One region of the Ignatzschineria sp. 22MB058224 genome, then DNA from elsewhere that is predicted to be linked to it. Evidence: riboswitches for the same ligand, from Rfam matches in the RefSeq annotation. Region 1 holds a riboswitch; the other holds the start of a gene.
What was found. Region 1 has a riboswitch for preQ1 ahead of queC (7-cyano-7-deazaguanine synthase QueC). Riboswitches for the same ligand answer to the same signal wherever they lie in the genome.
Positions count from the first base shown of each region.

Region 1 (5,146 bases):
TTGTGAATAGTATTGAAAATAGTAGTAAAATATAGACTTTAAAGAAATTTAATTTTTAATGATTAGTAAGTTAGTGAGGCAAAAATTACTGAAAGCGATCTGAAGTTTCTCAATGTTGGTTAAGGAAATGACGGACTATTTTTAAATCCTTAGTAGATCATCATGCCGATCTATCTTGTAAACAATTTTATTATTGGGGAGTAGAAATGAGTAGTACTAATCAAAAATCTGAGAAGACAGCTGACTGGAAAAGGATAGCACAAGATTTATTAGATCAGGCAGATATAACGATCAATGGTGATAAACCATATGATATTCAAATTCATAATGATGATTTTTATCAACGAGTTTTAAAAGATGGCTCGATTGGATTAGGTGAAAGTTATATGGATGGTTGGTGGGATTGCGAAGCCTTAGATCTTTTTTTTACTAAAGTACTTTTTGCAAAGCTTGATGAAAAATTACCACATAGTTTTAAAGATACTCTAAAGATTGTTTTTGCACGGTTACGAAATTTACAGAGCAAAGAACGTGCATGGATTGTTGGTAAGGAGCATTATGATTTGGGGAATGATCTTTTTACAGAAATGTTAGATCCTTATATGCAATATTCTTGTGGTTATTGGGCTAATGCTAAAAATTTAGAAAATGCGCAGATTGCAAAATTAGACCTTATTTGTCGGAAATTGCAACTTGAGCCTGGTTTAAGATTGCTCGACATTGGTTGTGGTTGGGGTGGGTTGTCTGCTTATGCCGCAAAAAACTATGGTGTATCCGTAACGGGTGTCACAATCTCAAAAGAACAGCAAAAATGGGCACAAAATCGATGTAAAGACCTAGATGTCAATATCATTCTAGAAGATTATCGGGATCTTAATGACCAGTTCGATCGTATCGTTTCAGTGGGAATGTTTGAGCATGTTGGTCCTAAAAATTATTCGGAGTATTTTGACGTTGTAAGACGTAATATTAAAGAAGATGGCCTGTTTTTGCTTCACACAATTGGTTCGAGTAATAATCAATATAATGTTGATCCATGGATTGAAAAATATATTTTTCCAAATGGTGAACTACCTTCAATTCAAAAAATTGCGAATGCGAGTCAGGGAAAATTTGTTATGGAGGATTGGCATAATTTTGGCGCTGATTATGATCGAACATTGATGGCTTGGAATAATCGATTTTTAGAGGCATGGCCAAAGCTTGAAAGCAACTATACTCCACGTTTTAAACGGATGTTTACCTATTATTTGAATGCATGTGCCGGTGCTTTCAGAGCCCGTAGTATTCAGCTATGGCAGATTCTTTGGAGTCCTAATGGCGTTACTGGTGGTATACAAGTTGCGCGGTAGTCGTTTTTCAATTATGTCATGATAAAAGAGAAGTCCAAAGAATTATACCTTTGGACTTTTGTATGCAAGATGGGCTTCAAGAATAATTCAAAACCTGATTAACTCATTGGTTGTTTTTGAAACGAAATCATCTTTTTCAAAATATAATTGAGCAATATGCCATATAGTGGTAGGAAGAAAATTGCACAGATAAGCAATTTAAAGAAGTAATCCACAAATGCAATTTCAAGCCAATTTTGTGCCATAAAATCATCATCACTTTGGAAAAATGCGATAAAAAAGAAAACAATCGTATCAATCAGATTTCCAACAATTGCCGCAGCACTTGGTGCGACCCACCAACGATGATATTTTCGAAGATAGCTAAAAACAGTGATATCCATCAATTGTCCCACAAGATAGCCAGCAAAGCTTGCTAATGCAATACGTGCGACAAATAGATTAAACGAGGAAAGTTCTTCGAGTCCTAGCCATTCTCCTTTGAAAAAAACGACCGATATGACGTAAGAGAGAATAAGTGCAGGAATCATCACTATAAAAATAATTTTGCGAGCAAGGGAAGAACCAAAAATGCGAATTGTTAAATCAGTAGTGAGGAAGATAAATGGAAAGGTAAATGCTCCCCAAGTTGTATGGAATCCCCAAATAGTGAAGGGGATTTGTACTAAATAATTGCTTGAAGCAATTATTAAAATATGGAAAAAGGAGAGCTGATAAAGTGCTCTTTGGCGTTGTTCTTGCGTAAATTGGTACATTTATAGCTCTCCATCTTTATTCGATTGATTTGCTAAATAGGTTGCTATTCCTCGATTTTGAAGTTGGCAACTAGGACAAACACCACAGCTACAATCAATACCTTCGTAGCAAGTCTGGGTATACTTTTCGATAAATTCTAATTTCCTTAATTGATCTGCAAGTGCCCATGTTTTAGCTTTAGAGAGATACATCAAAGGTGTTGAGCTATTAAATGTATAATTCATAGCAAGATTCAGTGTTACATTTATTGATTTAATAAAAATATCTCGACAGATAGGATAGCCGCTAGAATCAGCTTCACTAAGACCTATTATAAGCGTGCTAATATTGTGTGTTTTAGCATGAATACCGGCAAGCAATAGAAAGAGAGCATTTCTGCCTTCTACACAGCTGTTTGGGTAGTTTTCACCATCTTTTTGAACGAATTTAGTATCTGAATCAGTAAGAGCGCTATGGGTGATATTGTTAATAACAGAGGTATCAAGTATTGTCTGTCTTACTTGAAGCAGTTGCACAATTTTGCGAGCTTTATCGAGCTCAATATTATGTCTTTGTCCATATTGAAAAGTAATAGTTTCAACATTTTCTTGACCATACATTTTGATTGCTTGCAGTAAGTAAATCGTTGAGTCTTGTCCACCTGAAAAGATGACAAGTGCTTTTTTAGTCATATTGTGTCCTTAGTTTTTTTGCGTGGGAGGGTTTCGAACCACGGAGCGGCATTGTAGCGTAAATGAAAGATAGCTTCTATCTTAATTATGGATATTTACGAAAGTAGATTATAAAAAATCCCATTAAATATAGAATATTAATGGGATTTAAGCTGTGCTATTTATGATATAAAATTATGTTAATATTTTATATCATTAATTGCATCATTAATATTTTTAAGATCTTTATCTGTTAATTGATAGTCGGTGACTTTTATATTCCATCCGTTTTCATCACATTGTTGACCATTTATATCACAGCCATCCACTGAATATTGCACAACACCAAAAGATCCAAACCGATTGGAGTGTTCTGAATTATCCGTTGGTCTTAAAATAACATTGATAAATTCATAACCTTTAGTTTCAAATGTATGTGCAACTTCTTTCATCACTTCTTCGCGATCTGTTTTAGTTTTAGCATCTGGCGCATATATTTCTACATTGATCGCTTTTTTTGTACCATTCTCAATATCTTCTGTTTTGATTATTGTAACGTCTGCTGCCATTGCGATGGTGCTTGTGGTGAGTAACATAATTGCGGCAATTACTTTTTTCATTTTATGTTCCTGTTTAACAAAATAATAGATAGGATTTATTCACTTACTATTTTAATCAATTCATTAAAAATTTTTGTCTTAATTTGTTTTTAAAAGTGAATATAATTGGTGTATTGTCTATTTTGAGAAAGCGTTTTTATATTTATGTTTTAGAATTTTTTATCTCATCAGGTGTAACAATAAAGGCTTTTTGAAGCGTTTCGATCTCATTGGTAATCGTTGAAAATCCCGGAATTTCCGCTACGGCTTTAATTTCTTCTTTGTCAAAATATCTTGCAGAATTTGCAAGTGTTTCAAAAATAAAGAGTAGTGATGCAAGCGATTGATCATTTAATATGGGTCTAGGTTTCACCTCTGTTGCATGTTCTAAGAGAAAGGCAAGTTTTTCCATTGAATAGATGATAGGCCAATAATATTCGATAAGTGCTCTTTTTTGAGGAATTTCTCCGATAGCTGCATTATATAGTGCTGTAAGATTACTAATATTGGTACGCATTTTAATGATGCGAGATTTTATTTGTATGTCTGTTGATGGTTTTGGGGTTGAAAATAGTAATAAAAGCATCTGTGACTGATTACGAAGTGTGCGCATTATAATGCGAGGAATTCTCACAGATGCAGTTCGTTTGCCCATCAGTATTACTCCGATTAGACCAATAGCGCTTCCAATAAACACATCAATCATGCGGGCGCTTGAAAAGTGGAAAAATGAGAACTCCCCGCCAGTAATTGTTTCTGCTAAGAGTAGTGCATTCGGTGTGATAAAAATTACTGCTAATCCGTAGTTTTTAACAATGAATAATTCTGTAAGTGCTGTGAAAATAAGAATAAATAGAGCAATGATGTAATCGGAAGGAGAGAAATAGAGAATACAGCTCGCAATGAGTATTCCCAAAATTGTGCCGAGAGAGCGTTGTAATGCTCGATGAAATGTTGCAATCATTGATGCACCAGACATAACAGCGACGCAAGAAAGGGGAATCCAATAAGAACGAGTGAAATCAAAACTATGGGCGATAAAAGTAGCGAATGCACTAATGACGCCAAAGCGAATTGCTGTTAAAAAGACGAGGGAATTACGGTCAAAAGCATTAATTAAAAGATCTTTAATGGATTCTTTTCGTTCTAAGGTGATTTTGGGGAACTCAGCAACGGGTTGTTGAAGTGTTTTGATGATGTTCTTTGTATAATTTTCTAGGTTTGAATCATTTAAAGAGGGAGGATTAGGCCATTTTTTTGATTTTAATCTTTTTTTTATTTGTTGTTCAATTTCTGTTAAAAAATGCGCTAAATCTATTTGAGTGGGAGAATTTTCATCAGAGTAATTTTCAATAAGATAGAGAAAGAGTTCATTGAGTTCTAGAGTAAAATACAAAAGACGTTGATACGTTTCAGAAGGTGACCAAGGAAGTTCACCAGCCATCAATGTATCAATAGTCTCTTTTAGAGAACTCATTGTAAGATATTTTTCATGCTGGAAACGTTCAGTCCCGATTGCGTTAATAAAGCGAATAAACTGTGTCAATGAACGCTTTGTTGCCAGTAATTCTGGTCGATGAGGATTGATTAAAAAACCACTCATAGCGATTAACCAAGAGAGTATTGCTCCAAGCGATACAAGACTTGCGCGCAGTAGTGCTCCCATCAAATCTGTTTGCGGCATATCTGCTGTGAGTGCAAAAATTAGAACAAAAAAGATCGCAGAAGGACCGATAAACTTTAATGCATTGAATATAAATATTGTTACTGCCGCAATTAATCCAAGTAT
Region 1 is NZ_CP187366.1:905,782-910,927, reverse strand. It holds gene cfa (cyclopropane fatty acyl phospholipid synthase) at 207-1,352, shown strand; gene ACPF7B_RS03780 (7-cyano-7-deazaguanine/7-aminomethyl-7-deazaguanine transporter) at 1,451-2,107, opposite strand; gene queC (7-cyano-7-deazaguanine synthase QueC) at 2,108-2,779, opposite strand; PreQ1 riboswitch class I at 2,783-2,827, opposite strand; gene ACPF7B_RS03770 (DUF4875 domain-containing protein) at 2,959-3,378, opposite strand; gene ACPF7B_RS03765 (FUSC family protein) at 3,521-5,146, opposite strand, start outside.

Region 2 (5,146 bases), 950 kb from region 1:
AGATCTGCAGCCTTTTTAAAGAGTGTAAAGGATTCTTTATAATCTTGTGGAACACCTTCACCACTGTCAAATTGTACGGCGCGGCTAAAAATAGCTTCAGGATAATTCGTTAAAAGTGGATCAGAGTAGTGTTCAAAGGATTTTTCATAATCTTGATCAACACCATTGCCGTAGTAGTAGAGTTCGCCTAGTGAATAAATCGCATCTTTAGAACCAAGTTCTTGTGCTTTTTCGTAGAGGACTTTGGCATTTTTATAAGCATCTTCATTATATGTCCAATCTTCATCACCGGTAACTTCATTGAGAAGTCCCAATAGATAGATTGAATCGGAATCATTATTTTTAGCACCTTCAAGAAGAGTCCCGACGGCATTAGTAAGCTTTTGTAACTGTTTTCTAGCGGGGAGTTCTTTCAGAAGTCCAATATCTATAATTTTGTCATTTGCAGTTGCGAGCTTATCGGAATATTGATTAGTCAATTTTGAAATAACATCCTCATATGAGGGGTAGTTTGCTTCCTGTTCGCTATTTTTCGCTGATGTTTCAACCTTTTCATCTGCATGATTTAAGGTAATATCAATATATTCTTCTAAGGGTGAAAGACTCTGCGCCATTGTAGGAACCAAAAGTGCGGAGAGTGTTATAGAAAGGAAAAGTTTTTTTGGGAGATTTTTCAACATGTTAAATAACTCCTAATTGATCGCTGTTTAATATCTAAAATAATTCAACAGCAAGAAATGATTTGAATCTGATTTTTAAAAATCAAATAGTGGAATTACTAGTATAAAGGGAAAAAAGAAGGGACTACATATATTTTTAGTCCCTTTATTATAAGAATCAATATTTAGTACAAATTGATTAGTCTAAAATTTTCCCTTTTGTTTCAGGAATTAAGAAGATAAAGGCAAGTGCCGATAAGAGATAAACTCCTGAAATTAGTCCAAGAGCATAGCTAATGTCATGTTTCATAGCTAAAGTTCCGATGATAAAAGGTGCAAAACCAGCAACACCTCGACCAACATTAAAGATAATATTTTGCGCCGAAGAACGAGCTTCCGTTGGGTAATGTTCGGAAAGTAGAGCACCATAGCCACCCATCATCCCATTAACAAAGAATCCTAAAACCGCCCCTAAAAACATTAAAACGTAGTAATTTGATTGTTGGAAATAGATCCAAACAAAAGCTGCGCTCACTAAAAGAAAGAAAATATAGGTAGGACGACGACCGATTTTATCGGATGTTGCTCCAAATGTGAGTGTTCCAATAACCATCCCAATTGTTGTAATAATCGTCCAGAAAAATGTTCCTGAAAGGGTAAATTGATGCTCTTTAGCAAGCATTGTTGGCATCCAAACCATAATTCCGTGGAATCCAAAGTTTTGAACACTTGTTGCGATAATTAATCCGATAGTCGTAAGTGTTGTACGAGGATTTTTAAAGAGCGGTTTTATAGAAATTTTATTACGATTTTCACGTTTTACTTGTAACCAAATTTCGGGTTCTTGAAGGTTTCGGCGCGTCCACCAGACTAAAAGTGCTGGAAGAGCGCCAATGATAAACATGCCATGCCATCCAATGTAGGGTGAAAGTAATCCAACCAGAGCTGCTAAGACAATTCCTATTTGGAAACCGATTGCGACAATAGCAGTTGCGCGTGAACGTTTATTTGCAGGCCATGTTTCTGCCACTAATGTCATTCCAATCCCAAATTCTCCCCCTAATCCTAAGCCGGCAATAAAGCGAAAGATTGTGAACATCTCAGCGGATGTTGATATTGCTGCAAGTCCCGTAAAGAGTGAAAATAGGAGGATTGTCCAATTAAAAACACGAACCCGTCCATATTTATCTGCAAGCATCCCAAAAAATATGCCCCCAATGACTGTTCCGATTAAAGTAATTGTTTGAATCATCCCACCTTCGGCATCTGTTAAATCAAATTCTGCTTTTATAAGTATCAGCGCAAAAGCAAGAATCATAATATCAAGACCATCCATTGCATAACCTAATGTTGCTGCAAGAAGTGTCTTTTTATCTCCTTTTTCAATTGTAGAGGCGTGATTATTCACTGTCATCTGGAATCCTTTTATGAACATTATGGGGAAAATTGGGGGGTATTTAAACGCAAAATATTATAGCAAGGGGAATATTTTTGAGCATTTTTAATTCTCAATTGCTTATTTAAATAGAGATATAAAAAATGTGTTTCCTTAAAGTTTTAACTACAATATTGATTCGCAGTAATTGCTATCACTGTGGTTCGCAATCTCCCACAATAAAAAACTAAGGAAATTATTATGAGTTCAGATAAGAAAGCACAATTAGAAAACTTAACATTACTTGGTAATCAAGCGACAATTTATCCAACTGATTATTCACCAAACGTTCTTGAAACATTTAAAAATGGCCATCAAGAACGTGAGTATTTAGTGAATTTTCATTGCCCTGAGTTTACAACACTCTGCCCAATGACGAATCAACCAGACTTTGCCAAAATATATATCTCTTATGTTCCAACGATAGAGATGGTGGAGAGTAAGTCATTAAAGCTCTATCTTTTTAGTTTCCGAAATCACGGTTCATTCCACGAAGATTGCGTTAACATCATTATGAATGATCTTATTAAATTAATGGATCCGCTCTATATTGAAGTTCGTGGTGAGTTTACCCCAAGAGGCGGAATTTCCATTCATCCATATGCCAATTATGGAAAAGTAGGAACTAAGTGGCAAGAGATCGCAACACAGCGATTGGCAAATTTTCAGTTTTAAATTTATTTGTGATATTAAAAAAACCGAGAACTCTTTCTCGGCTTTTGATGTTTTAATGAATTATTCCTTGATCGAAACATCAATTAATTTAAATTGTTTCACATGAAACAATCCGTTAGATGTTAATTTCAATTCCGGAATTACCGGCAATGTCATAAAGACAAGCGTCATTAGAGGATGGAATGTATTTGGTAGCGAAAAATGTTGTCGGGCTGTTTGAATAAGATGTTCAATAATTTCAGCCACTTTTTCTGCCGTTTGATTTGTCATTAAACCACCAATTGGTAATGGTAAATTCGCTAAGACTTCTCCTTTTTGAACAAGCGAAAAACCGCCGCCAATTTTCTCTATATCTTTTACTGCTGTAAGCATATCGGTATCGTTATCGCCAACAACGACAATATTGTGTGAGTCATGGGCAACCGAAACAGCAATAGCGCCATTTTTAAGTCCATAACCCGCTAATATTCCTAGGCCTATTTTTCCTGAAGCATGGTGACGTTCAATTACTGCGAGCTTATTGAGATTGAGAGAGCTATTTTTTTGCGGATCAAAATATCCTTTAGAATCTCGTATTACATCAATAATCAAATCTTTAGTCACAACACTCTTGGGAATAATTCCAATTGCATGGACTTTATCGGAAGAGAGCTTTAAAGCAAAGTTATCCACAGTAATAGGCGCAATATTAATGGTGTTAAGCACATCTTCTGAATGATATTCAGGAAGATCAATTAACATTTTTCCATTTCGAGCAACTTCATTTCCCTTGGTAAAAACATGTAACGGCATAAATTCTTTAAGGTTATTCACAATGAGTAGATCTGCATCTTTTCCCGGGGTAATTGCGCCTTTAGATTTAAGACCAAAACATTCTGCTCCGTTGAGCGTTGCCATTGTTACAGCAAGAAGCGGATCAACTCCATATTCAACCGCTAAACGAAGGCTTTTATTGATATGGCCAGTTTTGAGAATATCATCGGGTTCACGGTCATCCGTACAAAAGACACAACGTCGTGCATTAGCAGGTGTTACAGCAGGCAGAAGATTTAAAAGATCTTTACATGTAGATCCTTCTCTTAGCAAAATATATTGTCCCATTGCTAGTCGAGTGAGCATCCCTTCAGTATCGCTACATTCATGATCTGTCATAACACCAGAAGCAATATAGGCTGTGAGTTCTAGTCCTTTAACACCGGGGCTGTGACCATCAATAACACGCTGATGTTTTTTAGCCATCAGAAGTTTATTTATCATTTTATTTTCGTGATTAATAACACTAGGATAATCCATAACCTCCCCAAGTCCTAAAATTCCTTCATCAGTAAAAAGCGGTTCTAAATCCTCCGCTTCTAAAATTGCTCCAGCGGATTCAAATAGCGTAGCGGGAACACAAGATGGTAATTGAATTTTAATATTCAGTGGCAAATCTCGGCTTGCATCGAGCATATATTGAATACCTTTAACACCACACACATTTCCAATTTCATGAGGATCAGCAATAATCGTTGTGGTTCCAAAAGGAAGAATTGTTCTGGCAAATTGTGCCGGCGTAAGCGAAGAGGATTCTATATGCACATGACCGTCAATCAGCCCCGGCATAACAATTCCACCATTAGCATCTAATCTCTCTTTGGTCTCATATTCATGACCAACGCCAACAATTTTGCCATCGCCAATTGCGACGGGGCCATCCATTAATGTCTGATTATAAACATCAACAACTTTACAGTTAGTGATGAGAAGATCGACAGGAGTTCGACCGGCTGCCATATCGATAAGATTGTTTAATTCCGCTTTGGTCTGATGCATTGTGGTTCCTCAATCATACTTAGGATTCTATGGATACTTTCAATATAGATTTTACTCAATAGTAGTAGGCGTAAATATTGCTAACCGTTTACTATATTGTCAGATTTTTTATTGGAGGAAAAATCATTTCTACAAGAAATTAATCTCGAAAAATCGATTTTTTTTGGTCGATAAAAAAAGATTTCAATCACTATTGAAATCCTTTTAATACAATCTAATTTTTTACTTCTCGTCTTTTCCAGCTTCAATCTCTTTACCTAAGAAGTAAGAAATTGCTGTACGAATCACAACGATTCCGCCGAGAATTAACATATCATCAATTGATGGATTCATAATCGTTTCGATAATATCTGATGCGATCAAAATCTCTAAACTAAGAAGAATATAAGAACCAAGATAGATTTTTATGCCATTATTCTTATGTGCAATTGCAAACCGATCCTCTTTCGAAAACTCATTCTTAATAAAGCCTAAAGCTGCTTTAATAACGCCGATAAGGAGAACAAGAATTGAGAAAGCGTTAAGAATATCGACTAGAATCTCAACGCTCCATTCAATATAGTGA
Region 2 is NZ_CP187366.1:1,852,473-1,857,618, forward strand. It holds gene ACPF7B_RS08080 (tetratricopeptide repeat protein) at 1-680, opposite strand, end outside; gene ACPF7B_RS08085 (MFS transporter) at 859-2,073, opposite strand; PreQ1 riboswitch class I at 2,248-2,291, shown strand; gene queF (preQ(1) synthase) at 2,296-2,769, shown strand; gene ade (adenine deaminase) at 2,830-4,581, opposite strand; gene ACPF7B_RS08100 (DUF1622 domain-containing protein) at 4,804-5,146, opposite strand, start outside.
Region 2: another riboswitch for preQ1. It lies ahead of queF (preQ(1) synthase); the one in region 1 lies ahead of queC (7-cyano-7-deazaguanine synthase QueC).